3 regions of the Brevibacillus sp. NPDC003359 genome follow, and region 1 is predicted to be linked to each of the others. Evidence: riboswitches for the same ligand, from Rfam matches in the RefSeq annotation. Region 1 holds a riboswitch; each other region holds the start of a gene.
The links. Region 1 has a riboswitch for S-adenosylmethionine ahead of metK (methionine adenosyltransferase). Riboswitches for the same ligand answer to the same signal wherever they lie in the genome.
Positions count from the first base shown of each region.

Region 2: another riboswitch for S-adenosylmethionine. It lies ahead of ACFYU8_RS03505 (ABC transporter permease); the one in region 1 lies ahead of metK (methionine adenosyltransferase).
Region 3: another riboswitch for S-adenosylmethionine. It lies ahead of ACFYU8_RS13615 (pyridoxal phosphate-dependent aminotransferase); the one in region 1 lies ahead of metK (methionine adenosyltransferase).

Region 1 covers NZ_JBIAOR010000005.1:75,644-86,014, reverse strand. Annotated here, with positions in the region: gene ACFYU8_RS16135 (S8 family peptidase) at 1-1,653, shown strand, start outside; SAM riboswitch class I at 1,715-1,816, shown strand; gene metK (methionine adenosyltransferase) at 1,951-3,156, shown strand; gene ACFYU8_RS16125 (polysaccharide deacetylase family protein) at 3,308-4,324, shown strand; gene ACFYU8_RS16120 (sensor histidine kinase) at 4,321-5,463, shown strand; gene ACFYU8_RS16115 (response regulator) at 5,497-6,204, shown strand; gene ACFYU8_RS16110 (glycosyltransferase family A protein) at 6,275-6,640, shown strand; gene ACFYU8_RS16105 (ATP-dependent helicase ComFA) at 6,790-8,778, shown strand; gene ACFYU8_RS16100 (ComF family protein) at 8,775-9,554, shown strand; gene ACFYU8_RS16095 (TIGR03826 family flagellar region protein) at 9,643-10,071, shown strand; gene flgM (flagellar biosynthesis anti-sigma factor FlgM) at 10,182-10,371, shown strand, end outside.
Region 2 covers NZ_JBIAOR010000001.1:766,636-777,006, forward strand. Annotated here, with positions in the region: gene ACFYU8_RS03465 (LysR family transcriptional regulator) at 1-455, shown strand, start outside; gene ACFYU8_RS03470 (MFS transporter) at 856-2,073, opposite strand; gene ACFYU8_RS03475 (sensor histidine kinase) at 2,614-3,708, shown strand; gene ACFYU8_RS03480 (response regulator) at 3,683-4,327, shown strand; gene ACFYU8_RS03485 (FAD/NAD(P)-binding oxidoreductase) at 4,461-5,660, shown strand; gene ACFYU8_RS03490 (helical membrane plugin domain-containing protein) at 5,694-6,269, shown strand; gene ACFYU8_RS03495 (rhodanese-like domain-containing protein) at 6,296-7,714, shown strand; gene ACFYU8_RS03500 (sulfite exporter TauE/SafE family protein) at 7,746-8,537, shown strand; SAM riboswitch class I at 8,662-8,766, shown strand; gene ACFYU8_RS03505 (ABC transporter permease) at 8,875-9,807, shown strand; gene ACFYU8_RS03510 (ABC transporter permease) at 9,812-10,371, shown strand, end outside.
Region 3 covers NZ_JBIAOR010000003.1:399,411-409,781, forward strand. Annotated here, with positions in the region: gene ACFYU8_RS13570 (response regulator transcription factor) at 1-21, shown strand, start outside; gene ACFYU8_RS13575 (sensor histidine kinase) at 18-1,076, shown strand; gene ACFYU8_RS13580 (ThiF family adenylyltransferase) at 1,140-2,165, opposite strand; gene ACFYU8_RS13585 (molybdenum cofactor biosynthesis protein) at 2,170-2,877, opposite strand; gene ACFYU8_RS13590 (SPL family radical SAM protein) at 2,981-3,799, opposite strand; gene ACFYU8_RS13595 (2OG-Fe(II) oxygenase) at 3,812-4,525, opposite strand; gene ACFYU8_RS13600 (methylated-DNA--[protein]-cysteine S-methyltransferase) at 4,510-5,058, opposite strand; gene moaC (cyclic pyranopterin monophosphate synthase MoaC) at 5,231-5,713, shown strand; gene ACFYU8_RS13610 (MFS transporter) at 5,717-6,964, shown strand; SAM riboswitch class I at 7,025-7,138, shown strand; gene ACFYU8_RS13615 (pyridoxal phosphate-dependent aminotransferase) at 7,222-8,403, shown strand; gene ACFYU8_RS13620 (hypothetical protein) at 8,554-9,024, shown strand; gene ACFYU8_RS13625 (aminotransferase-like domain-containing protein) at 9,221-10,371, shown strand, end outside.

The sequences.
Region 1 (10,371 bases):
GCCGTTCGATCGGCTCTATCATACGACTTTTTAGAGCCGAATAATCAGACGTATTCAGCCAAAGCGTTTCCGATCGAGTCACAGATACGTGGGAATTTAGGGCCAAAAGACACGATAGACTGGTTGAAGATGGACATCCCTTACGATGGGAAGGTCAGCTTTACAGCGTCAGTGACTTCCGGTATTTCTTCAGCGATGGCAGCTACCTTTTACCCAGAGAATCGTCCGCCGATTACGCAGTACTTCGGGAATGGGGATACATTTACAGTCCCTGTCAAGGCGGGAACTATGAATATCCGCTTAATGCGTAACGGAGGGGTCAACAATGCGTTTACCTACCTGTTGACGAGCAAGTTTACCATCAATCCGGACCGTAACGAACCGAACGATACACAAGAGACGGCAAGGCCGCTCGTAGGTAACCAAATCAGTGTAACAGGTAATTTTCACGATGAAGGGGATCAGGATTGGTTCTCCTACTATGTTCGTGAATACGGACATTTGGATGTCTCTGTTAGCCCTGATAACAAGCGTGTCGATCTGTTGCTGGGTATTGGTAAACAAGAGCCTGGGAAAAATACGGTTGTCTGGGACCCTAACTACGATAATGGAACGAAAGACAATCCGACAGAGCGTGTCAAAAAAGAAGTTTCGCCGGGCAAGTATTACATTCGTGTGAGTGAGTACAATCGCAATGCGGTGAATGGCGAATATCAGCTGGATCTGGGATACACGCCCGTAAAAAAAGATTTTAATGAGCCGAATGACACCTATCAACAAGCGTCTCCGCTAAGCGGTGGGACAGTGATGTCAGGCACAATGCCAACGGCTACTGATTCCGACTGGTTCCAATTTACTGTGAATAGTGAATCGTATGTGACGTTCCGAGCGCCGTACATTCCTGTCGATAGCGGTTTTCGTTTCGCGCTCTATAGCGATCGAAACATGAACTATGCAATTGCTTCGACGAATGAGGTAGCGGAGCTGTCTAACCGAGGAAACGATATTATCGGTTTGCGTTTGCAACCAGGAAAATATTATGTGCGCCTCAATAGCGGTACTGCGTTCAAATATGAATCGTACCGACTCACGGTGACGCAACAGAAATTGATAGCGGGCTATCGCGATATTTCGGATCACTGGGCGCGCTCGGAGATCGTCAGACTGAATTCTCATGGTATCGTAAATGGGTTCAATGACGCGACGTTCAAGCCCAATCAGGCTGTGACCCGAGCAGAGTTTGCGACGATGCTGCTTAAATCGATGCGTGCGACCGGTTCCAAGGTAGCGACTACCTATACAGGAAAAACGACCTTCCGGGATATGCCAAAAAGGCACTGGGCGTATAACAATCTAGGTGTAGCCTATCAATTAGGTATTTTGAAAGGGTACCCGAAGAATGAAATGAAGCCGGATCAGCCGATATCGCGTGCAGAGATGGCGGTAATGATCGCGCGGGCACGTAATGTTTTGCTGTATAACCGCGGTACCACGAATTATCAGGATGTGCCGACAAGCCATTGGGCTTCTCCGGCCATTGAGGCTTTGACATCTAGAAATTGGCTAAGTGGGTACGGTTCTTCCTTTAAACCGAACGGAAGGGCAACTCGCGCCGAGGTTGTTGTCGTAATTTCTAAATCTTACCAACTATAAGTAAAATTTTTCCTATTGACATCTCTGAAAAAAACAATTATTCTATTAACCGTAATGGATACTCTTATCCAGAGCAGGCGGAGGGACTGGCCCTATGAAGCTCGGCAACCGATCTTGAGCGGTGCTAACCAGCAGAACGGACATCTGTTCTGGCCGATAAGAGGATGAAGGAAGCAAAAAACGCTCAAACCTTTTCCTCCTAAAAAGATGGAAAAGGTTTTTTATTTGCGTTTACGTAGATAAAATCCTAACTCGGCTACCACACTATTTGTATGAGGTCAAAGGAGGTATTTTCTCATGGCTTTGCAAAAAGGTCGTCGTCTGTTTACATCCGAATCTGTAACCGAAGGACATCCGGATAAAATTTGTGACCAAATTTCTGACTCCATTTTGGATGCGATCCTGTCCAAAGATCCAAACGCTCGCGTAGCTTGCGAAACTTCCGTAACTACTGGTTTGGTTCTCGTAGCAGGTGAAATCACTACAAACACGTATGTGGACATCCAAAAGCTCGTTCGTGAAACCATTCGTGAAATCGGTTATGACCGTGCGAAATTCGGTTTTGACGCTGACACTTGCGGTGTTATTACTGCAATTGGCGAGCAGTCCGCTGACATTGCACTTGGTGTAGACCAAGCATTGGAAGCACGCGAAGGCAAAATGACTGACGCTGAGATCGAAGCAATTGGTGCTGGTGACCAAGGTTTGATGTTTGGTTTTGCTTGCAATGAAACACCTGAGCTGATGCCACTTCCGATCAGCATGTCTCACCAATTGGCTCGTCGTCTGACTGAAGTACGTAAAAACGGAACACTTGCTTACCTCCGTCCTGACGGAAAAACACAAGTGACCGTTGAGTACGATGGCGACAAACCAGTTCGTATCGACACGATCGTTATTTCTACCCAACACGCTCCTGAAACGACTTTGGAGCAAATCAAGCAAGATCTGGTTGAACACGTAATCAAACCAGTTGTTCCAGCTGAATTGTTGGACGCTGAGACTAAATACTTCATCAACCCAACTGGCCGTTTCGTAATTGGCGGACCACAAGGGGATGCTGGCTTGACTGGCCGCAAAATCATCGTAGATACTTACGGCGGTTATGCTCGTCATGGCGGCGGTGCGTTCTCCGGTAAAGATCCAACTAAAGTTGACCGTTCCGGTGCTTACGCAGCTCGTTATGTAGCGAAAAACATCGTGGCTGCTGGCCTCGCAGACAAATGCGAAGTGCAAGTTGCTTACGCTATTGGTGTAGCACAACCAGTTTCCATCGCAGTAGATACATTCGGTACTGGTACCATTTCCGAAGAAGCTCTGGTGCAATTGGTTCGCGAACACTTTGACCTGCGTCCAGCTGGTATCATCAAGCAGCTTGACCTGCGTCGTCCTATCTACAAACAAACAGCTGCATATGGCCACTTCGGACGCAATGACCTGAATGTTCCTTGGGAGCAAACAGACAAGGCAGAAATTCTGAAGCAAGAGGCTGCTCAACTGTAATATTCATGAATGACATAAAAAGAGCCTGGTGTTGCTACTGGGCTCTTTTTCATTTTAGGAGCAAAGTCATCCAATTATTGGGTCAATTGTTGCACAGGAATTTGTAGGACTGTGTCGAATCTCCTAGTGAGGAAGTAGAGGAGGGGTTTTTTTGCCGAACAGAAGGCTCTTCCTGATCGTGTTTCTTACTTTTTTGTTTTTTGCAGTGGCTATTGGGTTGTTAGGCGAATCTTTTCTGGAAAAAAAGAATAAACAAGAAGTGCAACCTTTTCCCCAAGTAGATACGTCTATAAGCATAAGTGAGACAAAAAATGCTGAGCCAAACGTCACACCAACTGAAGAAGCAGCGGTTCAAACGAAAAAGTGGTATAACAATCAGGTTGTGGTTTTGACATACCATCATGTCACGGATCAATCGAATCAGCGGTATGTCATAGCTCCTGATCAATTTGCCCGACATATGAAATTTTTGCATGATAACGACCTGAATCCGATTTCGTTGGAGGAGTTCCTTCGATTTATGGAGACGGGTACCTTACCGACTGAGAATGCTGTTTTGATTACGTTTGACGATGGGTATGAGAGTTACTACACAGAAGCATTTCCGATCTTACGTACATACGGCTACCCTTCGGTGAACTTCGCGATTGCGGGGCGCTTAAGAGATGTAGCTGACCGAAAACGGGAGAATATGACGCCACCACTTACGCGTCAACAGGTTAACGAAATGATTCATACGGGACTGGTTACGATCGGGTCCCACACGTATAGTCTGCATGAAGAGGAAGAACGAAATGAGTGGGGCGATCTTGGCCCAGAGACAGCTCCGGTCTATTTGAAGGACTTGCAGCGTTTAGAGGACGAGAAAGAGTACAAGGACCGCCTCTATGTGGATTTCAGTATATCTCGCGTCGGTTTAAGCGAATGGATGAAACAAGAGGTCGAGGCTATCTCGTTGCCGTTTGGCTTCACAAGTCCAATCGTACTGGAGACAGCTCGTCAAGCTGGCTACCGCTATGTATTTACATCCAATCGTGGATTCGTAAAACAAGGAACAGATCCGTTTGCCATTCCACGCAATGACATGGGACTGCGAGATGTAGAAGAAGAGCACCTCCAACAGTTGTTCACGAAAGCTAAAAATGAGTTTGAAGGAGAGCAATCATGAACAAAGCGATAGACATCAGCGTGCTGGACGGGGTGATCAAGCGAACGATTGAAACTGTAGAAACGAGTAAAACCCAAATATTTGATATAGCTGAAAACGCCAGACAGCATGGCAACTCGTTGAAGTTTGATTTACATGAGCTTCGGCAAGAAATTTCCAAAGTGATTCAAAAAGTCGATGCGCTCGAACTCGCGTATCGCAAATCGCGCAACAAGCTCGTATTGGTCAGTCGTAATTTTCATATGTACACGGAGGAAGATATCCGGGTTGCTTATGAAGAGGCGAGCCGTATCCAGGTAGAACTGTCCATTTACCGCGAGCGAGAAAATAATTTGAAGCGCAGAAGAAATGATTTGGAGCGTCAACTGCGTACCTTGGAAGAAACCATTGTCCGTGCGGAGAAGTTGGTTTCTCAAATGGGCGTCGTGCTTGGTTACTTAACAGGTGACTTAAGTAAGATAGGCGAGGCGCTGGAATCGGCTAAGCAGCATCAGCTGATGGGCCTAAAGGTAATCCAGGCTCAAGAAGAAGAGCGCAAGCGTGTGGCACGCGAGATTCACGACGGTCCAGCTCAATCGATGGCGAATGTCGTGCTGCGCTCGGAAATTGTAGAGCGTATGTTGAAGAACGAGCGCATTTTGGAAGCGCAAATGGAACTGCACGAGCTGAAGGAAATGGTACGCTTGAGCTTGGCAGATGTTCGACGCATTATTTTTGATTTGCGTCCAATGGCATTAGATGACTTAGGGCTAGTACCTACCTTGCAAAAATATATTCAAACGTGCGAAGAGCGTATTCAGTCTTCCATTGATCTGGTAGTATTTGGTGTGGAGCCTCCTTTGCGCAGTTCAGTAAAGGCTGCGATCTTCCGTTTGGTTCAGGAATGTCTGAACAATGTGGAGAAGCACGCAGGCGCTTCGACGGTTCAAGTGAAGCTGGAATTTGTACAAGATTCGTTAAGTCTTGTCGTTAAAGACGATGGGGTCGGATTCGATCTGGAAAAACGCATGGCGAATGGCAACTCTTTTGGACTCTTGGGAATGCGTGAGCGTGTACAGCTCTTAGAAGGCAGTGTCGAGCTGCAATCCGCTCCGGGAGAGGGAACCAAGGTCATATTCCAAATACCGATAAAATTGTGACATGATACGTAAATAAGTACTGGGGGATGAACCATGGATAAGAGACAGCAAGAACTCCGCATCGTGATTGTGGATGACCATCAATTGTTTCGCGAAGGCGTAAAACGGATATTGGAAATGGAAGAAGATTTCAAGGTGGTCGGGGAAGGTGCGGACGGAGGAGAAGCCACTGTATTGGCGGAAGAGCACAAGCCGGACGTCTTGTTGATGGATATTAACATGCCAAACATAAATGGCGTCTCTGCTGCAGAAAATGTGATTTCTGTAAGCCCTTCTACTCGTGTGATTATGCTCTCGATTCATGATGATGAGGGGTATGTGTATCGTACCCTCCGCGCTGGAGCATCTGGCTACTTGCTGAAGGAAATGGGAACGTCAGACCTCGTTGACGCTGTACGTGTAGTGGCGTGCGGCGGTGCATACATACATCCAAAGGTGACGGGCAAGCTGATTGAAGAATTCCGTCGTCTGAGCGAGCAGGAAGGGACGGCAGAACGTAGCTTCTCCGTAGATGAATCGCAAGCCATCGATCCAAAAGTGATCGAATCGCTTACCCGTCGCGAGCGGGAAGTATTGCAACTGATGGCGGAAGGGAAAAGCAATCGTGCCATCGGGGAATTCTTGTTTATTAGTGAAAAGACGGTTAAAAATCACGTTAGTAGCATTTTGCAAAAGCTCAATGTCCAAGACCGGACACAGGCTGTTGTCATCTCCATTAAAAACGGCTGGGTGAAACTGTAGGAAGCGCTTCCTATTTGCACTCTGTTCAAGCCGTGCGGCATACCTTGGTATAGGAGGAGGTATGACCGTGATGGAAGAGCTGATTGTATGGCTTTTGGCAGCATTTGGCTGCTCCTCTTTGCTGGTAATGATCGCGGAGCGCTGGACTAATCGAACGGATAGCGCGAGCGAGCTCCCGCATGAGCATTATCGGTTACTGGTGCGCAATTCGGAACAGGTGCTGGAACGTGTAGTGAGGAGTCTGCTGTTTCGTTCGTATTGGAGTGGCAGACCTATCCGAATTACCTTGATAGATGATGGATCTGACGATGATACAAAACAGATGACAGCCGTCTTGAATCGTTATCCGTACAGCCATTGTTTGGGTGACGTACAGGAGGAAATGATGGCTGGAACCATCGTCATTGATCTGCGGGAGAAAAAAGAGGGAGCCTAAAAGTTTGTTCAGGGTAAATCTTGCGAGCTGTCGACAATAGATCGGCGGCTTTTTTATTTTTCTGCGGCCTGATTCGGGTTTCGAAATTTATTTGCCGGACCTGTCTGTCTTTTTGCACACTAAGGGCAAGAAGGCAGAGGAGTGAGCGTATGCGTGAGTATTTGCTATATATCAAGGCTTGCGGCGGATCAATACCACAGGTGCAGACTTATGTTACGCCGAGCTTTTCTGTAGATCGATCTTTTTGGCAGGAGCGAGAAGGATGTGTCCTACATGTCATCGGGAAAACGTCGTCGCTTGCTCTGGCTTTTTCCTTGCGTGCGAAGGTGAACGGGTATTTGATGGAACAAGTCGGTAAAGAACGGAAGCTGACTGATGGATATGTAAAAGAGTTGAGAGCACTGGCGGTAAGTAGTGTGTGCGAAGTGAGCAGCTTATATGGACGGGAAGCAGTGAACGTACAGGACCGCCGGGAGCAGGGGTGGTTTTCTTGGGAGCCAGTCGAGGAGAGTGTGGAAGTTTCGTATCGAGGTAGTAAAGAGGTATGGGAATTTCGAGAAACTGGATTGGGCTCTTTGGGTGGTCGCGAACTTCTTCGAAGGAACTCATCTCACGAAAAACCACAAGAAGCTGCTTTAAGCGAGATTTTGGACGGGCGTGCGCTCCTTTGGGACGAAATAGAGACTTTGCTGAAAAAGCGAGGGGTAGACGTGCAGGATTTGTCTGCCATTTTGCATTCATTCGTGCTTGCAAACAAAGCGGAATGGCGACCTGGCATTCGTCTTGCGGTTACGAAAGGATGGTGGCGCAAGCGGCTGGAGTTGGTCTGTGAACGCTGCGGAAGTGCAGGAGTGAAGGTGGAGTTTACTTATTGTCATACGTGTGAGCAAGGCTGCGCTTATTGTACAGCTTGTTTAGGGATGGGGAGGAGTAAATGTTGCACGCCGTATTTTTTAATGGACGCAGGGGCATCCCTTATCTGTAGCGCAGACCACTTGCAGAACGTGGCGAGATTGGAGTGGGCGGGGCAGTATTCGGCAGATCAATCGCGGGCAGCTGAACGAGCGCGTTGCTTTGTAGCCAATCCGAGACTAGGGCTCACGGAGTTTTTGATCTGGGCAGTTTGTGGAGCGGGTAAAACGGAGTTGTTATTCCCTTCTGTTACAGAGGCACTCGCTGCTGGCGGTCGCGTTTTGATTGCGACCCCTCGAAAAGATGTCGTGTTGGAGCTGGCTCCGCGTATTCAGCGAGTCTTTCCTGGGGCTAAAGTGATTGCCGTCCACGGTTCGAGCTCGGAGAAGTGGGAAGAGAGTGACATCACGATTGCAACCACGCATCAGGTCATGCGCTACCATAGGCGATTTTTGCTGGTGGTTCTCGATGAGGCCGATGCTTTCCCTTATCATAATGATCCGATTTTGTATCGCGCTTTATCCAGAGCGGTGAAAAAGGATGGGAAGCTCCTCTATTTAAGCGCGACACCTCCGGGATATTTGCAAAAGCGGCTCGTTAGAAAAGGACGCCCAACCGTAGGCTCGTCTGGCGTGATACCGCTATTCTCTGATAGGCATGTTCTGTTGCCTGGGCGCTATCATGGTGCTGCGCTTCCTGTTCCCAAGATTCTCACCGTACAAGGCTTACATAAGCGCGTTCAGAAGAATCGTGTCGTGGCACCGTTTATAGAAGCGGTGAGTACCTCTCTGAATGAAGACCGGCAAGTTTTTGTGTTTGTCCCGCGCGTTGATGAAATTGACAGGGTGCTATCGTACCTCCAAAAGTGGCTTCCTGCTCGCGCAGGGGAGATGGCTGGTGTCCACGCGGCAGACCCTATGCGGGAGGAGAAGGTCCTCGCATTTCGAGAAAAACGTTATACAGTCATGGTGACGACAACGATTCTGGAGCGGGGTGTGACCATACCAAAGAGTGACGTAGTAGTGGTAGGTGCGGAGGCACCTGTATTTGACGAGGCGTCATTAGTACAGATAGCAGGCCGAGTAGGAAGGTCTGTTGATGATACGACAGGTAGCGTTCTATTTTTGCAAGCAGAACGCGCTACGTCTCCGAAGCGGGCCGTCAGACAGATTTCACAGATGAACAACTTAGCTCAAAGGCTCTCAGAAAAAAGAGGCCTTTCATGATCGGTGGGACGTGTGTCCGTTGTGGTGGGCGTATCGCTGCTCTCCAAAAGGAAACGGCAGTTCGTGAAAAAGCGCGACAGCTATCAGATCAGACTAGCTATCCGGTCATCTACCGGATGTTAAAAGGGATTGTGTTGTGTGGAGTCTGCCTTGATGCTTTGCCGTTGATTGGGCATGATATTTGCCAGCGGTGCGGGCGGGATATGGAGTATCAGACTTGTATCGGCAACGAAGGGCTATGCAGGGATTGTGTTCATAGAGAAGATGGACAGATTTTGGTGGCAAATCGGAGTTTGCTTCGCTATGAAGAGGGAGAGAAGGATTTGCTAGGGTTGTTCAAGTACCGTGGTGACGAGCGGTTAGCTTCCTACTACGGAACGCTTCTCGCGATTACGGTTCAACGTTTTTACAGGTCTATCGGGATTACCTGCATCACGACTGTACCCTTACATCCACAACGGCTGCGTGAACGCGGCTTCAATCAGGTTGATTTACTGGCTCGCCATTTAGGAGCAGCAACCAAAATTTCGGTGAGACCGTTGCTTCTTCGAACGAAGGACACGCCGAAGTTAAGCAAGCAGAAAGGGCGTGTATCCCGTCAAGAAAGCATGCGTGAAGCATTTGCATGGGATGGCAAGACCATGCCGTGTGCCTCTAAAATCTTGCTCATTGATGATATTTATACGACTGGTTCGACGCTGCGCTCTTGTGCGAGGATAATCAGAGAACATCTGGGGCAAGGCTGTGAAATATATTCCTTGACAATATACCGATAGCCAGTTCGGAAAAATTAAGCTATGATGTAGGCATATAACGGATGTGGGAACCGTATGAACTTTCTGAACGGAAAAGGGGTTGTCCGATATGTCTATGGGCAAGTTGGCAAACTGCTCGCGGTGTGATGCTGTATTTGTACAAGCAGTCCGTGACATTTGCCCCAAATGCATTAAAGAAGTGGAACAAGAATATGAGGCATGCGCCCAGTTTTTACGCAAGCGTGAAAATCGCGGAACGAATATTCATCAAGTGAGCGAAGCTACTGGTGTAAGCGTGAGGCAAATCACGAAGTTTATCAAGGAAGGGCGCATTTCGGTTGCCGGAAGTCCAAATCTTGGTTATCCATGTGAGCGCTGCGGTTTTTTGATTCGAGCAGGCAACATTTGCGAATCTTGTCTAAAAGGCTTGAAGCATGAAATCACGCAACAAACCGAGGTAGAGCAGCGATTGGAGGAGTTCCAACGCGCCGATCTGGCTAAGGCAGCTTATCGAAGAAAGCAGAATAGTGACGAATAGTTTTGTGCAAAAAAACTAATCGTACATCATGAAATTGCCGATGATACTACTAAGAGGTGTCATCGGTTTTTTCTATGAAAAACCCGGTGGTATGAGAGGATGGTAATCAGATGCGGATTAATGAACCTAACCGTGTCGGGATGATCAATGCTTACAACAAGACAGGCAATAACCAAGTAGGCAAAAGCGGCAAAATCCCGATGGGCAAGGATGAAGTGAACATTTCCACAGAAGCGTTGGAAATGCAAAGGCAAGTAGAAGATGTCAACTCTCCACAACGTCGGGAAAAAGTGGAGCAGT
Region 2 (10,371 bases), on a different contig from region 1:
GAAGTACAGATCTTGTCTTTATGTTAGGTAAACAAGTGAATAATTCGAACATGTATTGTGAAACGATAGTAGAAGAGCAAATGATGTTTTTATATCCCAACGATTTCAATATCAACAATCAATTGGATTTGAAAAAGAGCAGTTTGCTTGTTACAAATAAAGGTTGCAGTTATCGTACTCTTCTGGAACAGTTTGTAGAAAAATCCAACATAGGAATTCAAAGCAGCATTGAGTTCTGGAGTATCGAGTCAGTAAAACAATCAATTATTGGTGGCCTAGGAGTCTCGATATTGCCACGGATAACTGTGGAGAAAGAGTTGCGTGATCATAAGTTAATAGGCGAAACGTATGAAGAAACGCTTTTTACATTTATGTTGTATCCCAGAAACAAGTGGCTATCGCCGGCAGTAACAGAGTTTATTCATATCGTTAGAAAAAACGCGCAATTTTGGTAATATGGAGTTTGTTAAGAAACGATATAAAAAATGTACATGGGAAAAATCAGAAAAATATGGGGCACTGCAGGATCGTGCAATAAGTGGCTTTTCACAAAAACATGTGGATTTCTCCAGCTTTATCGGAGTTTATTCATATCACTTTGAAACATGCAAAAGGTTGGTCATAGATGAACTAACGGGTTCGATAGTTCAATGAGGCAGTCTATAACTTTATTATTCAGTTTAGATCCGTGGATAGCTTCATTCTGACGTATAGTCTAAAACCTATTTTTACTAGGCAGCTCATCCGATAAAAAATAAACAGCGCTACAATGGGCGCTGTCAGTCTACTACTTTATTTTTAGAGAACAATAGTTCGTCATCAATTTCAGAAGCAAGTACAAAAGAAAAAGGGTGCTCAAATTGAGTACCCTTTTTGACTTTGTTGCACTTTGCGTTCAGCTATATACGAACCGATTCCCAAAATCAGACCCAGTCCTACGAGCATAGCACCGACCCATGGGAGGGAGGTAATATCAAGATGAGTAATAACCCACCCCCCAATAAAAGCCCCAGCTGCATTTCCTAGATTTCCGGCAGAATGACTGGAGGTAGAAGCAAGCGCTGGTGCATTCTGAGCGAGGTTCATCACACACACTTGCAGCCCTGGAAATACAGCGAAAGAAGCAGCTCCCCATAGAAAAATGGTAATTACGGCAGCGATAGGGCTATATACGGTAAACGTAAACAGCGTGAGAATGATGCATATGGTCAAGTAAAGACCGAGTATGGAAGGCATCAGCTTCCAATCCGCAAGTTTTCCGCCGACGATATTGCCGATGGTCACTCCACAACCGAAGAGGACAAGAATCCACGTTACATGATACTCAGCAAAACCGGTAATTTGCGTCAACAGTGGCGTTATATACGTAAATACGGTGAAAAGACCTGCGTTGCCAAATGCTCCGATAAGGAGGTACAGAAGGAGCTTAGGCTTGAGAAGAGCAGTAATTTGCCCAGTGATACTCCCCGTATTTTTTTGCCGCATGTTTGGGACGAAAATAAGTATTCCGATCAGTGCTATGATTCCCATAATCGCAATAGAGCCAAATGAGGAGCGCCACCCCATATGTTGACCGATGAAAGTCCCCAGAGGTACACCAATGATATTGGCGATCGTTAGACCCGCCATCATAATGGAAACGGCTGCGGCACGTTTGTCAGGACTTACGAGACTGGAGGCTACAACAGCCCCAACTCCAAAGAATGTCCCATGCGTCAAAGCGGTTATCATGCGTGCCGCCATCAATATTGCATAGTTTGGAGCAAAAACAGAGATTCCGTTTCCGAGAATAAATAGAACCATAAGTAGACAGAGTAGCTTCTTTTGGGGAATTCGGTGGGTGAGGACTGTTAGTATTGGTGCACCGACGGCTACCCCAAGAGCATACATGGTAATGAGCTGACCCGCAGACGAGATACTAACATCCAAATCCTCTGCAACATTCGGCAGCAGACCCATGATAACAAATTCCGTCATTCCAATTGCAAAAGAGCCGACAGTAAGAGAGAGCAATGAGATAGAAGACTTTTCCTTGTTGACCTGTTTCTTGGTAGTAAGTTGAGATAATGCCATGATGTCAATACAACCTTTCTACAGAATGAAATCCGGTTTCCATTGTCGTTTGATAGTTGCGGGTAAAGATTACCTGTTCTCTATTGTTTAGTCAAGGCATTCTTCTTGGGTATATATGTAAAAAACTTTACATAACGATGCGAGAACTGATGCTTCAGGCAGGCGATGATCATTTTTGCCTATGAACGAAGCAACACTTCTGTTGGGTTACGATAAGACAGACGATTTTTTTGCTGAGGCTCAATCGATCATTGAAGATAACTGTTATCTGTAAATCGTCGTTGGACACGTAGGAGAATATTCATGTGGCAAGCCGAGTACATGCTAGGGGATGATACCTAGCCGTTACTCGGCTTTTTCATACGTAGATGCAATCAAAACCCAGTATCTATTTGATCATCATTTAGCGTCACATAAGATAGGGGAAGGTACCTATTTGAAAGGTGCTCCCGGTCTCTTACGATTAAATCATAGAAGAAATACGAGCAAAGATAGATGATCAGAAATGATCTGGAAGCCATTCAGTATGGAGGACCTATGATGGATCAATGTACCACTTTTTTTGAACGCTATGGTGATGAGGGGAAGGCAATGGATAACGGTTATCTGAAGCAAATCTTCGACCACTTGCAGGACGGGATTATTCTTATGGATCAGGAACGAAAAATTATGGTGATGAATCCATCCGCAGAAAAGATGACCGGATGGAAACGAGGAGAGAAGGTGCCGTACTGCTCCTACTGCCAAAACAGAAGGCTGGAAGATGGTGAAGAACGCTGTTATTTGCTCGCCAAACGGGAGGTTCCCTATTTTCTATCTGCAATGCCCACGTATGAAGGGGGGTACGTCGACATGGAGATGAGCACAGCTGTCATCTATGAAAATGGCGAGCAAAACATGCAGGATGTCCTTTTGGTCTTGAAAGATATGACGGTCAAGAAAAAAGAAGAGGAGGTCAGAATCTCCAAGCAGGTTCTGCAAAAAACGCTAGAAGCCCAGGAAAACGAACATAAGCGCCTGGCCCAGGAGCTGCACGACGGCGTAGGACAATCATTGTATTCCGTTTCAGTAGGCATTCAAGCCATTCAAGCGCGGATCAACCAGAAAGGACAATTTCGCGAATTCATGCAAGAGATCGTGAATGAGCTGGAAAAAGCGATACAAGACGTCAAGCTCTATTCTCTACAGCTGCGTCCGCATAGTCTCGATCAACTGGGACTGATCCCTACGGTTCGGCATCTTGTTTCTAACTTGAACAAAGCGCATCAGGATGTTTCCATTACCTTTTCCTACAGCAATGTCAGCGATCATTTTCAGCCAATCTTGGAAATTAATCTGTACCGTGTCATCCAAGAAGCTCTACATAATGCACTGAAATACGCGAAGGCGACACTCATTGAAGTCATCCTGTACAAGGAAGACGATCAACTGACTTTGCTGATTCAGGACAACGGAATCGGATTTGTTCGCGAACAGGTTCAGGTTGGTCTGGGACTCAAACATATGGAAGAACGAGTGGATCAGACGGAGGGGAGTCTTCAGATTCAGTCCGTCCTCCACGAAGGTACATCGATTAAGGTAACGGTACCGGGACAAGGGGGAGAGCAGTGTGATACGGGTGCTTTTGGTCGATGACCACACGATGATTCGGAAGGGTTTGCGTGTCCTTCTCGAAAGTTACTCTCAAATAAAAATTGTCGGAGAGAGTCATTCTGGCAGCGATGCCATCCTAAAAGCCACTCAGCTACAACCCGATGTGGTGCTGATGGATTTGTCACTGCCGAATGGGCTGGATGGGTTTACAGCGAGCAATGAGATTCGCAAGTCGAATCCTTTCGTGAAAATCGTCATATTGACCATGCATGACGAGGAGATTTTTGTCCAGAAGGCCATCAACGTCGGAGTCCATGGATACATTCTAAAAAACAGCCATGGCGAGCTGCTGTTTCAAGCCATTATGGAGGTGTGCAGAGGTAAGCGCTTTTACAAGACTTCCGTATCGGAAGAGATCATCAAACTATGGCTGAAATCAGATGCGAAAACATTGCCTTCTGTCTTAACGGTACGTGAAAAGGAGCTTGTCAGACTCATTGTGCTTGGCTATACCAATAAGGAAATCGCCGACAAGCTGTTGATCAGCGTCAAAACCGTGGAGAATCACAAAACGAATATCATGCAGAAGCTACAGCTCGACACCAAGCATCAATTGATCCAATATGCCATTAAAAATAGATATCTCGATCTGGCATTTTAATCGTCCAGATCGAAAAGTAGGGGACTTCCCCTATATGGAAAAAATGACAGAGAATTAAACTAAATGATAGAGACTGCACCTCTTGAACAATCATCCTACGTATGGAAACGATATCGTCGTCGAAGGAGGAAGCATGGCAAAACAAGTTCATTATTCCATTGTCATTGTGGGAGCAGGCTCAGCCGGTATCTCTGTTGCTGCCCGTATCGTCCGAGCTTCCAAAAAGCTCAAGGGACAAGTCGCCATCATTGATCCCGCATCCAAGCATTATTATCAGCCGTTGTGGACATTAGTCGGAGGTGGTGCCGCGAAAAAGGAGGAATCCGAGCGTGACCTCTCCTCTCTGATCCCCGCAGGCGTCGACTGGATTTGCGATGCGGTCACTATGTTTCAACCGGAACAGCATACGCTCAGTACGGAGCAGGGAACCATCTTTTCCTATGACTATCTCGTTGTTGCTGCTGGTCTGCAAATAGATTGGGATGGGGTAAAGGGCCTGAAGGATGCCGTTGGCAAGAACGGCGTTTGCAGCAACTACGCATATCACACGGTAGATAGTACATGGGAAGCCATCCGGAGTTTTCAAGGCGGCACTGCCATTTTTACACACCCGAATACACCCGTAAAGTGTGGCGGAGCTCCTCAGAAAATCATGTATCTGGCCGATGAGTATTTCCGCAAGCTACAGGTTCGCAACCAGTCAGAGATCATTTTTGCATCGGCAAAGGGCAGTATTTTTGACGTTCCCACGTATGCAAATACCCTCAATGACGTCATTCGTCGCAAAAACATCGAAACCAGATACAAGCAAAACCTCATAGAAGTGCGGGCGGATACCAAAGAAGCCGTATTCGAGAATCTGGACACCAACGAGCAGGAAGTATGGAAGTATGACTTGCTTCATGTGACCCCTCCCATGAAAGCACCCGATTTCGTTAAAAACAGTGCATTGGCAGACGCAGGAGGTTGGGTCGATGTCGATCCATATACGCTTGCGCACAAAAGATTCCCTACTATTTTTGGCATTGGCGATTGCGCGAATCTTCCTACTTCCAAAACCGGAGCTGCTATTCGCAAACAGGCGCCAGTCGTCGAGAAAAACCTGCTCGCGCTGATTAACGGTCATCCATTGGAGGCAAAGTACGACGGCTATACATCCTGCCCGCTCGTAACGGGGTACAACAAACTGGTACTGGCCGAATTTGATTACAACCAGATGCCGTGTGAAACATTTCCTTTTGACCAGTCTGAAGAGAGATTCAGTATGTACCTGATGAAAAGAGAACTGCTTCCCATTCTTTATTGGAATGGCATGTTAAAAGGTTTGATGTAAGGCGGCGTTGAAAGAGAGGAGGAGAGCAACATTTTGAAGGACAGAAAGGAACAGAGCAGCTCTGACATGTTTTGGGAAGATTTGTCTGATCCAGAAGTTCAGGAAGCAATCTCTATTTTGATCCGAAAGCTCCCGAAAATAAAAGATACCGTTCTGGCTGCTGAAGAGGGACTAGAAGTAGCGACATCGATCTTGCGTGATCAGGAATCACTTCGGTATCTGTTTGAGCGGGTGGATGGTCAACTGTCCCGTTTCTCAGTGGAAAAAGAATCGATAGACGCCTTGTTCACTTTGCTTGAGAAGTTGCCAAAGCTCGTTAAGTATGTCAGCGTTCTCGAACAAGCTGCTGATTTTCTGGAGAGTCTCGGAAACGATAAGCAATCACAGCAATACGTGCTTTCTGGTATGAAAGCGTATATCGCTCCCGTGTCCTCCCAAGTGGAGCACGGGGTGGCTGTCTTCCGGGAAGCAAAGGTAAGAGCCGAAGGTAAAAGCGAACCAGTTTCCGTATTTCGTCTTTTCAAGCTCATGAAGGATCCCACCGTCCAAAAAACCCTTCGCTTTACCCAATCGCTGCTCGAAGTACTCGAGGAAAAATCAAAGAAATAAGATACGTGTAAAAGGAGGATTGCATCATGTTATTGCGTTACTTTTATGATGAAAAGCTGGCACATGCATCTTATCTGGTCGGCTGCCAAAAAACCGGTGAGGCCATTGTGATTGATCCCAGCCGGAATCTGGCTCCGTATTTTCAAGTTGCCAAGGCAGAAGGCGTTTCCATTGTAGCTGCCACCGAAACGCACATTCACGCTGATTTTGTATCGGGTGCACGCGAACTGGGCGCAGTTCATCAAGCGAAGCTGTTTTTATCCAATGAGGGCGATGAAGATTGGAAATATCAATATTTGGAGGGTTTGAACCATCAGCTTGTCCACGATGGGGATCGCTTTTTTATCGGAAACTTGCTATTTGAAGTCATGCATACCCCTGGCCATACACCCGAAAGTATCTCCTTCCTTTTGACAGACCTCGGTGGTCATGCAGATCGGCCCATCGGGATCTTCACGGGAGATTTCGTCTTTGTCGGCGATGTCGGCAGACCGGACTTGCTCGAAAAAGCGGCGGGAATAATGGGAACATCCGATTCAGGTGCAAGAGCCATGTTCCAGTCTCTCCAAAAATTCAAGCAATTGCCGGATTATATGCAGGTATGGCCAGCTCATGGCGCAGGAAGTGCTTGCGGGAAAGCATTGGGGGCCGTACCGTCTTCTACCGTCGGTTATGAAAAGCTCTTTAACTGGGCAATGTCACACACCAATGAAGAGGAATTCGTCAATGCACTTCTGGATGGACAACCAGAGCCGCCAAAGTATTTTGCAGTGATGAAACGCGTGAATAAAGAAGGCCCTGCGTTGCTCAAGGAACTCCCTGTAGTCCAAGAGTTCAACTCGTTTGAATCGATAAAGGAATGGCTGGAAAACGGACAGATTCTCGATACGCGTCCGTTCCAGCAATTTGCGAAGGGACATTTGGATGGAACATTCCACATTCCTTTTAACAAGTCATTTGCCAACTGGGCGGGATGGACTGTCGATTACAATCGACCGGTTCATGTCATGGCTACCCCAGATGAGCTGAACGAGATTTTGCTGACCTTACATTCCGTTGGGATTGATCATGTCACGGGCTTTATCGACAGCGGCAAGCTAATGGAAAGGGAAGCGTCTTCGCTCGAGACAATCGAAGAGGTTACACCGTTGGAGATTGCAGAGAGGGTGGAAAAGGGAGAGGTTCACGTAGTAGATGTACGTAATCTCGCTGAGTGGAACGAAGGGCATATTCGGGATGCACAGCACATCATGCTCGGTATGCTCGCAATGCGGCTGGATGAGATTCCTCATGATAAGCCGCTTCTCGTACAGTGCCGTTCCGGTGCCCGATCTGCCATTGGAGCAAGCATTCTGAAGGCAAATGGATTCAAGGATGTAATGAATTTGAGCGGCGGAATCTTGAAATGGCAAAAGGACGGCTTGGCACTCGCAGAACGAGAATAAAACGAAGTGAGGCATTGCAAAGGGTGAGCGTATGACTATCGACCTTATGATCACACTGTTTGTTATCGGTTTCACGGGATCGTTTATCTCCGGTCTCGTCGGAATCGGGGGCTCCATCATCAAGTATCCGATGCTCCTGTACATTCCGCCCGCCCTTGGATTCGTTGCTTACACAGCTCACGAAGTATCCGGAATAAGTGCAGTCCAAGTATTTTTTGCCACTCTTGCTGCTGTTTGGGCTCTGCGCAAAGATAAGCTCATTCATTACCAGCTCGTTCTGTACATGGGAAGTGCCATTATTGTCGGGAGCTTGCTTGGAGGATATGGTGGAAAATATCTTTCGGCAGAAGCCATTAATATCGTTTACGCCATTCTGGCCACCATTGCTGTAACCATAATGTTCCTGCCAAAAAAGCGGATTGACGAACAAGAACAGTCCGAGGTTACCTTTCATAAACCAACAGCCGTTTTATCCGCTTTGATTGTCGGAGTCTCTTCCGGAATTGTCGGGGCAGCTGGGGCTTTTATTTTGGTTCCCATCATGCTGGTGATCCTCAAGATTCCGACAAGAGTAACGATTGCTTCTTCTCTTGCCATCACCTTTCTTTCTTCCATCGGTTCGACTGTAGGGAAATGGATGGCGGGGGACATATTGCTGTGGCCATCCGTGATCATGGTTATCGCTAGCATCATGGCAGCGCCCATCGGTACGAAGGTCAGCAAACGGTTGAACACCCGGATTCTCCAAACCATTCTTGCTTTGTTGATCCTGGGCACTACAATTAAGATTTGGGCCGACATCTTCCTATTCATACGGATGTGAAGATTTAATTTTTCCATCAATCAAAGATAAAGAAAAATCAATTGTCATGGAACGGCGTTGACATATCCGAGTAAAATGATAAGATAAAAAAGAATTTTACGATGCAATTAAATTTCATAGAACATTCTTATCAAGAGTGGTGGAGGGACTGGCCCGATGAAACCCGGCAACCTTGGTCTAATTGACCTTACGGTGCCAATTCCTGCAGATGTATTCTGCGAGATAAGAAGGTGGGAACTGCGAAATCGCCCCTCTTCTTTTCGGAGAGGGGCTTTTTATATTTATAATCCGTAGTATTCATATCTTTTTACTTTGTATTATGCAAGGAGGAAATAACATGATTCATTATGCGGTCAAGCGTGGCTTTCTCATGATCGTTACGCTGTGGATTATTGTCACGGTGACGTTTGTGACCATGCACCTGATTCCGGGTGACCCGTTCGCGTCTGACGCGAAAATGCTTCCGGAAGAAGTCGTGAAGAACATGCGGGCGGAGTACAACTTGGATCAGCCAATCACGGTACAGTACCTGCTCTATCTGAAAGGATTGTTGCAATTTGACCTAGGGCCATCTATCCAGTCCAAGACGAGGGACGTGAATACGCTCATTGCGGAGGGTTTTCCCGCTTCGGCTGTTCTGGGACTCCAGTCGTTTATTGTGGCGCTGGCAGGTGGAATCACACTGGGAATCGTAGCGGCACTCTATCACAACCGGACATTGGATTTCTTGTCTATGTTTGCAGCCATCATCGGGATCTCCGTCCCCAGTTTTATTCTGGCACCACTGCTGATCAAGTACATGGCGGTCAAATGGGAGTTATTGCCCGTCGCTGCGTGGGGGAGCTGGGAGCACTCGATTCTTCCAACGCTTGCGCTCGCCATCGGTCCGCTTGCCATTATCGCCCGCTTCGTACGAGCCAGCATGCTTGAGGTTTGGCAGCAGGAATACATAAGCACGGCGGAGGCGAAAGGGCTTGGCACCTTTTCCATCGTCGTCAGACACGGGATGCGCAATGCCATGTTGCCGGTGCTTACCTTTGTCGGCCCGCTGTTTGCCAACCTGCTGACTGGGACCTTTGTAGTGGAAAAGATTTTCGCCATTCCCGGGCTCGGCAAATACTTCGTGGAAAGCATTTTTAACCGCGATTATCCCGTGATTTTGGGAATGACAGTGTTTTACAGCTTTGTACTCATTTTTACTTTGTACATCATCGACCTGCTGTATCGGGTGATTGACCCACGCATCAGATTGACGAGTGGAGGGAAATAGCATGATGGCCAATCAAGCAACACAACTGGATTCCCTGTTTCGACCGGTCGACCGAAACCGACTTTCCGAGGAAAATCGGGAACGTCCCAGTCTTGGGTATTGGCAGGAGGTATTGCAGCGGATAAGCCGCAATAAGCTGGCGATGCTCGGGTTCTTCCTGCTCATGGCAGTGGTGACCCTGTCGCTCATCGGGCCGATGCTTGTTCCCCACAGCCCGCATGAACAGTCGTTGACAAAGGGAAATCTGCCGCTGTCGGGCGAGCATTGGTTTGGAACGGATGACCTGGGCCGGGACATGTGGGCACGTACCTGGATGGGAGGCCGCATCTCTTTGTTTATTGGTGTGGCGGCAGCAGCCATCGACCTAGTGATCGGTGTTTGCATCGGCGGAATATCCGGTTACATGGCAGGAAGGAACAAGCTAGGCGACCGTGTGGACAACATCCTGATGCGTTTGGCTGAAATACTCTACAGCATTCCGTATCTGCTGGTGGTCATTCTGCTGATGGTGGTTCTTGAGCCTGGACTCACAACGATTATTATTGCCCTTTCGCTGACCGGCTG
Region 3 (10,371 bases), on a different contig from region 1:
CGTTTGGAGATCGTCGTATGAAAAAGAGAAGGCCAGAACGTCCCCATGTTTTGCTGAAAATCGCAGGCGTAGTGGGCTTATGTGCTGTTTTTGCTTTGTGCGGGCTAGGTGCATATGGGACTACCTCTCTCTTTTATGGCTATATGGACTATGATCCCAATGATCTTGTAAAAACGTTGGTCAATTCAGTTTTGAGCTGCATTCTGTTTATTGGGGTAGGCATGATCATTTCTTTCTTCACCATGCCAAGGCATCGGGGCAGGTTTCAACCATTGATTGATGCGCTCAGACGGATTGCCATGGGGGATTTTCGGGTCAACCTCGATATCAAGCTGGCGCACGAATGGGGGGAACTGGTGGAGGGCATTAACCACATGGCGGAGCAATTAAACGAGATGGAGAAGCTGCGGCAGGAGTTCATCTCCAATGTTTCCCACGAAATTCAATCGCCTTTGACGTCCATCAGCGGGTTTGCTCGTGCCCTGCACAATGAAAGACTTAGCCCACAAGAGCGTAAACGTTACTTGGAGATTATCGAGTCCGAAAGCAAGCGTCTGTCCAAGATCAGTGACAATCTTCTAAAGCTCACGGCACTAGAAGGCATTCACCATGATTTAGAGCGGAAACGGTATCGTTTGGACACGCAACTACGCGCAATCATCCTGGCATGCGAGCCGCAATGGATGGACAAAGATATCGAAATGGACATTGACTTGGAAAAAATCGAAATCGTCGCCGACGAAGATATGCTGAATCAAGTCTGGACCAACTTGCTTGGCAACAGCATCAAATTCACGGAAGCAGGCGGGAAAATCAGTGTAAAGCTGGAGACGGTGAACGGACAGGTGCTCGTGAAAATGATCGACACGGGAATAGGGGTATCCAAGGAAAATCAGGAGCGCATTTTCGAAAGATTTTTCAAGGCGGACCCATCGCGGAACCGAGCCAATTCGGGCAGTGGTCTGGGGCTTGCAATCGTGAAAAAAATAATCGATTTGCATCACGCCACGATAACTGTTCAGAGTGAAGTAGGGAAAGGTACGACGTTTACGATTGCATTTGATCAAACCGCATAAAAAAGCTGCCCCTTCGTCTCGGTGACGGTCTGGGACAGCTTATTTTCATTATCGGTAATCCAGTTACGCGCCGATATACTTGGCATGAAGCGAGCGTGCTACGCTGATATCATCTGTGCCTTGCACGAGGACGCGACCATCCGGGAAAATGACGAGCGTGTACGTATCAACACGAAAACGCAGCAAAAACTTGTTTTGCTCGATTTGTCCCAAGGGGGATAGTCTTACAGCTAATGCATTCAGATCAAGTGTGATGGCAGCGGCAGGCGAGATTTGTACGGTGTCTCGACCGCAAAGCGAAACGGCTTGTCCATCCTGGGTATCCGGGTGCAAAAACGAAAATTGCTTCTGCCCACATGTCGGACAGTCGTCCCGGCGGGCATTGACCACCTTGATTTGCTGATGGCGGTTATGCCAAATCTCGAAGTGCTCCAAATTCGGATTAAGCTCATCTGTCGCACCCACTAACAGCTTGAAGGCTTCTGTTGCCTGATAGGAGGCGACGATGTGAATGATCGGTCCGATGACGCCGGCTGTGTCACAGGTAGGCATCTCACCCGGGTTTGGCGCTTCAGGGAAAAGACAGCGCAAGCAAGGCGTGATCCCCGGACGAATCGCGGTAAAGGTTCCGGTCGCACTCACAGCACCACCGTATACCCACGGAATGCTATGCTTAACGCAAACATCGTTCACGAGATATCTCACCTGAAAATTATCCGTCGCATCTAGAACGAGATCGACATCTGCCAGCAATTCCTCCGCATTGTAAGCGGTGAGGTCTGCGACAATCGGTTCGATCGTGACGGCTGAGTTGATCTTTGACAGCTTGGCGTGAGCGGCGATTGCTTTTGGCAAATGTTCGGCTGCATCGGATTCGTCGTAGAGCATTTGACGCTGGAGGTTGCTCGGCTCGACGAAGTCGCGGTCAATCATGCGGACAAAACCTACTCCAGCTCGGACCATATGATTGGAGAGAACGGTTCCGAGCGCTCCCAAGCCAACGATTGCTACACGGCTTTGCCCGAGCTTTTCCTGCCCACTGCGCCCGATCGGATGAAACAATATCTGACGGGAATAGCGAGTATCCAAGACGTTACTCCACCTTTCCTTCTGGCATCGCAAGCGGATTCCACGGTCCTTGCTGATGTCCCTTCCATTCGCTGCCATCTTCCCACATTTCTTTTTTCCAAATAGGAACGATCTGCTTGAGTCGTTCGATGGCATAACGGCCTGCTTCAAACGATTCATTGCGATGCGCTGTTGCAACGGCACAAACAACAGCAATCTCTTCCACAGCCAAATTACCGATACGATGGTGCATCGCGACTTGAGCTCCCGGCCAGCGTTCCTCGATCTCTGCTGCGACCTGCTTCATTTTTTCAACAGCCATGGGTGCATAAGCTTCATAGGACAAATACACCGTGCGCTGACCATGGGTAAATTCCCGAACAGTTCCGACAAAAGTAAGGATTGCGCCTGCATGCGGGTTGCTCACCAGATGAACCAGCTTATCCGCAGAAATGGGCTCCTCGGTAATGGCAAAGCGCGGGTCTTCTTCTCCGCCGCTTACAGGAGGCAAGAGGGCAATTTCGTCGTCGACTGAAATGACCTGATTTTTGGCCGCGTATTCATGATTGATGGAGACAAAACAACTGCCCAAAAGCGCAGAGAGCGCAGGATATTCTTTTTCCACTGCTTGCAGAAGATCGCTAACGGTCGCGCCTTCAGATAGGGTCAACTGTACTTCCCGGGTATTCGCACGCTCGGCGAGTCCGGCAAATAACAAGATCGTAATGGTCAAGACAATTCCTCATTTCCCTGGATGATACTACACTCTAGGCTAGACGATATCATAAACCGATCAAAGTTGCCAATGAGCGGAGTGTTACAAACAGCGGTTGATTCTAAGGGGCGAAGCCTTCCTGACTTAAATAGATCTGCTCCGGGGGAAAAACATGCAATAGCCGATCATAGACGATCCGATAGGCGGAAGGATCATACCATTGTTCCAGTCCAAGCTGTTCATAGAGAGCCGGAATGCCGTTTCGCTTCGTTCGTTTACCCCCGCTGCCATCTCCCATATAAAAATCGTCGACACAGACCCGTGTTACCAAGGGACGTAACATCTCCGGGAACGACTCACTGCTTGGCAAAACAGGGGCAATGGTTGCTTGTGTAGGGATGCCTGCCATAGCCAAACGCTGAAGGGCTTTGATCCTCGCTTGAATGGGGGGAGCTTGTGGGCTAAAGTGCCTGCGAATCTCCTCCAAGTCGGTCTCGATGGTCATGCTGACGCGGACGCGATCGCCCAGAAGGAGCAACAAGTCAGCATCCCGCCAAACCAAGGGACTTCTTGTCTGCACCAGCAAAAAATCGGGTGGATTCTCTACCATGACTTCGAGTAAAGACCTCGTTACCTTTTCCTTGTGTTCGATGGGCTGGTACGGGTCTGTACTCGAAGACATGAAGATGGTCACCTTTCCTTTTCTCTTTGCCCGCAAAAGCTCCTTGCGCAATAAATCGGCGGCTTGCTGCTTAATGTCGACCCAGTTGCCCCATTGCTCATTGCGAAACAAAGAGACAGGCATCTGCCTAACATAGCAATAGGAGCAGGCAAAAGAACAGCCCGTATACGGATTGAGCGAGTGGGTGTAATCCGCAAGAAATCCGCTTCCTTTATTAAGGAGGGTTTTCGGCATTTTATAGGAAAGGATACTTTTCATATGGTGCGCTCCTCACTTTGCATCATGAAAAATAATCCCGAGGCTGTAACGGGTTCCTGAAGTAATCGTGCTGACGCCGTGGCGCAGCGTGTTTTTGTAGTAGCCCCGCGTTCCCTGCACTGGACGATAAGATGTCGGGAAAATCAGTCCAGCGCCTTGGTCCAAGGTTATCACATGTCCCCGGCTCTGTGCGCGCGGTCGTTGCTCCATCAGCAGAAATTCACCACCAGTGTAGTCGTGATCCTTCTGATTCAAGGCAAAAACGACTTGAAACGGGAAGAATACCTCGCCGTACATATCCTGATGCAAACAATTGTAGCCGTCCGTTTCGTATTTCAAAATCAATGGAGTGGAGCGCAGCTGACCCTGGTCGTGACATTGCGCCAAAAATTCAGGGAGGGTAGCAGGATAAACGGCTTCGCGTCCAAGCATTTCCAGCCACCGATTCGCAGTCTGCGCAAGCATCGGATAAAAGCCTTCGCGAAGCTCCTGCAAAGGCGCGGGAAGGGGAGCCTGATAATACCGATACTCTCCTTCACCGAAACGATACCGTGCCATCTGGATCGTATTGCGAAAAAGATTATTTTGTCCATACGTAGCGATTAATTCTTCGCATGCTTCTGAGCTTATTAAGGAAGGAAAAGCAGCATACCCTTGTTCGTCCAACTCTTGTTGCAGTGACTGCCAGTCAAGTGCAGCGATTTTTTCTGTCAGTGAACTAGCCATGCTTTCACACTCCGATTCGCCTTTTTCTCTAGGTCAAGCAGAACTGTCTTCATAGGCAGTCCTCCACGATAGCCAGTCAGTGAACCGTTTTTACCGACAACGCGGTGGCAGGGGACTGTAATGAGAACTGGATTGGCACCGATTGCTGCACCGACGGCACGAACAGCAGCAGGCTTTTTAATAATGTTCGCAATATCGGTGTACGTTGCCGTTTGCCCGTATGGGATTTGGCGCAGTGCCTCCCAGACAGCGAGTTGAAAAGGCGTCCCAGACAGGTCGCAAGCCATGGTAAAATGCTCGCGCGTTCCTTGCAAATACTCCATCACTTCTGTTGCAAAAGGCTTTAGCCATTGATCGTCTTGCACCAGTGCACTTTGTGGGCGATGTTTCTTTACCCACGCTTCCAATTCAGCAAAAGGCTGGTTGACCGAGCCGACATAACAAAGTCCGGCAGCCGTTGCTGCCAAATAAATGGTCCAATCACCATACGACAGCATTGCCCATCGTACTGTCTGATCTTGATTCGTTTCCACTTCCATACCCTCCTTTGAGCTGTGTACGCACAGTATACCTCCAGCACCTGTTCTTCGTACGTTTTTAGGAGTGGATGAGCAAGATAACAAAACAATGTCCTCGACATTCCCATTGCTTTTATCCAGCGGCGGGGGTAAGGTAGGAGGGAGATAGAGGAGGAACGATACTAGTATGACTGATCAATTAACACATTTTAATGAACAAAATCGGGCTCAGATGGTAGATGTATCTGAGAAGGACATCACAAAACGGGTGGCTGTAGCCGAGAGCCAAGTCAGCATGAAACCCGAAACACTCGCCCGAATCCGCGAAGGTCGAATCGAAAAGGGCGATGTACTCGCCGTTGCGCAGGTAGCAGGTGTCATGGCTGCCAAAAAGACGTGGGAAATCATCCCGATGTGTCATCCGCTGCCATTGACTGGCATCGACATACAATTTGCATTTGTAGATGAAACGACGCTTGCGATTACAGGAACCGTGAAGACGACAGGGAAAACAGGCGTCGAGATGGAGGCGTTGACCGCTGTCAGCGTAGCTGCTTTGACGGTGTATGACATGTGCAAAGCCATGGATAAAGAAATGATAATCGGTCCGACCAGTCTGCAATCCAAAACAGGCGGAAAAAGCGGCGATTTCCATCGGGGTGAGAAGTAAGCCATGAGGCAAAAATGGGAATCCTATCCGAGCAGCATTCGTTTATTGGCGATTGCTGCCGTCATTTTTTCTACCGGAATGGCTTGTATATGGCCGTTAGTTACGATCTATATTCACAACCATCTCGGAAAGCCGCTGACCGTAGCCGGCTTCTTGTTGCTTTTAAATCAAGGCGCATTCCTGATCGGAAGTATTGTGGGCGGTATGCTCTTTGACCGCTGGGGCAAAATGCGTACCATTGTCGTTGGCTCCATCGGGGGAATGCTTATTTCCGTCAGTTTAGGTGTTACACAAGATTTTACCGTATATGTCCTACTGCTATTATTGAATGGACTGTTTTATGGATCCCTTTCTCCCGTTATGAATGCACTGGCAGTGGTTTTATGGCCGGATGGAGGCCGTAAGGGAATCAATTTGATTTACGTCTCCCTCAATGTGGGTGTAGCTGCCGGCTCTGCTTTAGGCGGCTTCTTGGCAAGTGTTTCGTTTGCTTGGACGTTTTTCGGAAATGCGATCTCCCAAGTAATTGTGCTGACGATGTTCATGCTCATTTTGCCGCGTCAGTTAAAACTGGCAGAGCAACAACGTCAATTGCAGACGACTGCTCCCGAACATGCAGAGGGCGAACTTCTACGACAACCACAGCAACAGCCCAAGGTCGTATGGGGAGCATTGCTGCTCTTATGCGGAGGGTTGCTCATTAGCTGGATTGTCTATGTACAATGGACGACGGTCCTGTCTACCTACATGCAGTCCTTGGGCATTTCTCTTCGTCAATACAGTCTGTTGTGGACATTGAATGGTGGTTTGATCCTGTTTGGTCAGCCGCTAATTGCGTGGGTGATTCGACGCTTTGCCCGCACGCTAAAAGCACAAATGCTCTTGGGTGCTTATATTTTTGCCTTGTCGATGCTAATTTTGTCTCAGTCGACGGTTTATGCAGGTTTTGTCGCAGGCATGTTCATTATGACGTTGGGGGAAATGCTCGTCTGGCCAGCAGTACCCGCAGTAGCGGCACAGTTTACACCAGAGGGACGAGAAGGCTTCATTCAGGGATTGATTGCAGGGACTGGATCGGCAGGGCGGATGGTTGGCCCATTGCTTGGCGCATTTATCTTCCAATCAATTCATGCGCAGGGTCTATTGCTCGTGATGGCAGGCTTGTGTCTGTTGTCTGTCGCATTCTTTGCCTTCCACACTTCTTTTCAAAAAAGGAGTCATCATCTACCCGTACAGAATCAAGCATCTTGACACGGTTTACGTGCTCAAGTAGTATGATATAGACGAAAAAACAGTATATTCCGTGTGTTTGACTTATTCAGAGAGGTGGAGGGACTGGCCCTACGAAGCCCGGCAGCGGATCTGCTCCATGTGATGGACAGATGCTGTGCCAATTCCAGCAGGATTTTTCCTGACAGATAAGGACGCGACCAAGCTGATCTCCCCCTTTTTCTGTATGGAAAAAGGGGGTTTTACTGTATTGGCCCGAAGAAAGGAACTGAAGAAAGATGCGTATCCACCCCTCCGACATGATTGATCGACTCCCTACCCAGTTTTTTGCGACGCTAGTGGCAAAAGTAAACAAGGTCATTGCGCAAGGCCATGACGTCATCAACCTGGGCCAGGGTAATCCCGATTTGCCGACGCCGCCGCATATTATTGAAGAATTACAGGCGCAAGCGGCACAACCACTCCATCACAAATATCCGCCTTTTCAGGGACGTGTGGAACTGAAACAGGCAGTGGCTCATTGGTATAAGCAAGAATTTGATGTGGATCTCGATCCGGAGGAAGAAGTAGCGATTTTGTTCGGCAGCAAAACCGGACTCGTAGAGATTTGCCAAGTCCTAATGAACGCAGGCGATGTTGCACTGGTTCCAGACCCAGGCTATCCGGATTATTGGTCGGGGGTTGCTGTTGTCAACGGACGGATGGTCATGATGCCGCTGAAGGCGGAAAATGACTTCTTGCCAGACTACAGCCAGCTCTCCCAAGCTGATTTGGATCGAGCGAAACTAATGTTTCTCAACTATCCGAACAATCCGACAGCAGTCAATGCACCACTGGAGTTTTATGAGGAAACGATTCGTTTTGCACGAAAGCATGAAATCGTCGTCTGCCATGACTTCGCTTATGGGGCGATTAGTTATGACGGGAAAAAGCCGGTCAGCTTTATGCAGGTTCCGGGAGCAAAAGAAGTAGGCGTAGAATTCTATACCTTGTCCAAAACGTACAACATGGCAGGCTGGCGTGTTGGGGCCATGGTAGGAAATCGCGAGCTGGTTCGTTTGATCAATCTCATTCAAGACCATTATTTCGTCAGTCTGTTCGGAGCGGTACAGATGGCTGCAGCCAAGGCGATGACGGATTCGCAGCAGTGTGTTCGTGATCTCGTCGCAGTCTATGAAAGCCGCCGTAATGCCTTGTACTCCAATTTGCACAGAATTGGCTGGCAGGCGCCACCATCACAAGGATCGTTTTTTGCCTGGCTTCCCGTACCAAGCGGCTTCACGTCCGTCGAATTCTCTGACCTGCTCTTGGAAAAAGCGCATGTTGTCGTAGCTCCGGGTAATGGCTTCGGTCCGACAGGTGAGGGCTATGTACGTGCGGCCCTGTTATCAAATGAAGAGCGTCTCGCGGAGGCGGTTCAGCGGATAGATCGGTTGGGGCTGTTTACAAAAACAAAGTAAATGTGAGGAATTTTGGCCACACTACCATGTAAATGGGGTGTGGCTTTTTGATGTAGAATAAAAATCATTCTCATTATTGACAGATAATGATTTTCATTATACGATGTCATTGTTAATGATAATTAGTCTCAGCAAGAGCGGGAGGGTACCATGCGCTATCAGATTAACGGTTACACGGATATGTATACGGTGATCGCCAACGAGCGTAAGATCGGTGGAGCCATTGAAGCAGGCCAGATTCGCTTGCGGACGGGAGAAGTTTACGCCAATGCTGTTCTCACTCGTTTGGAAATGTCAGGTGCGCATTTTTGCTCGATCGGCTTCGTGACAGAAGAAGGCAAAAGGCTGATTGTTCATGTGAATGATATCAGCATGATCGCTGATGCACGTCACGTCAATGTTTGTGAACTGACGAATGAATGCATGAGAGCGGAGAAATGCGCAGAGAGAATGAAGCGATTAAAGCGTCTCTGTGAACTGAATGAAGGCAGCTGTACGCCGACCTTCCAGGAAGAGGCACTGCTGTTGGCAATTGATATCGGAATGGAAGAAGCGTCCACACAAGTAGACCTTTCTTTTCTGCCACACACAGAAAAACCACGTGTATTCCGTATCGCCTAGAATAATATAGCCATATACATATGAACCCCTTTTCGTTTGATGCGAAGAGGGGTTTTTTGCATGCGTTGTGCTAAAACTAACGATTGAACAACCGCTCGACATAGTCAAAACCTATCTCCCCATAGCGAGCAAGGATTGGACTTACGCAAGGGAGAGTGATAAAACAAGGATAAGCAAAATCAAGGGGGAACGGAACATGGAGTACACATTTTCAAAATCTGTCGAAGCACTATCCTCCTCGGCTGTCCGGGAAATCTTGAAGCTGACCCAAAGCAATCAAGTGCTCTCGCTCGCAGGTGGACTGCCAGCAGAGGATTCTTTTCCAATCGCAGAGATGCGCGAAGCGTTTAACCGTGCATTCGATCAAGGAGCAAAAGCTCTTCAATACGGATTGACTGATGGATACTTACCGCTTCGCGAGTGGATTGCATCCCGCATGAAGCAAAAGCATATGAACGTCGGTGTAGATAATATGATCATCACAACGGGCTCTCAACAAGCAGTAGACTTGTTGTGTCGTGTATATTTAGACGAAGGCGATGTCGTTCTTGTTGAAAATCCTACCTATTTGGCAGCGGTTCAATTGTTCCAATTCCGGGGAATCAAAGCGATTCCCGTAGACGGTGATGCTGATGGGATGGATTTAGACGATCTGGCGAAAAAAATTGCCCAGTATCGCCCGAAAATGGTGTACGTCATTCCTACCTTTGCCAATCCGACAGGAAAGGTATGGAGTCTCGAACGCCGTCTAGGTTTGCTTCGTCAATGTAAGTCGCAAAACATTCTCATTTTAGAAGATGATCCGTATGGAGAGATCCAATTCGATGGGGAAGCACCGTACCGTTCGATTTTCTCACTGGATGAGCATCCGACCGATTCCTGTGTGGTATACACCAGTACATTTTCCAAAATTGTCGCGCCAGGCTTGCGTACGGGATGGGCCATTGGAGATACACGCGTGATTCAAATGATGGTGAAGGCGAAGCAAGCAATAGATTTGCAGTCGAGCACAATCGACCAGTACGCCCTGTATGAGCTGTTGTCCCGCTTTGATCTGGAGCGACACATTGAGAAAATCCGCGAGTCCTACAAGGCGCGCATGGAATGGATGCATGAGCTCTTGGTCGCGCAAAACTGGGAGGGTGTACAGTGGGAAAAACCAAGAGGCGGGATGTTCCTCTGGGTGAATCTTCCTGCGCACGTCGATGCAGAGAAACTGCTGGCCCGATCCGTACAGGAAGGCGTAGCATTTGTACCAGGGAAGCCGTTTTATGCTGCCGAGCCGCAAGTCAATACGATGCGCTTGAACTATACCCTTTTGAACCGGGAAGACACGGAGCTTGCGAT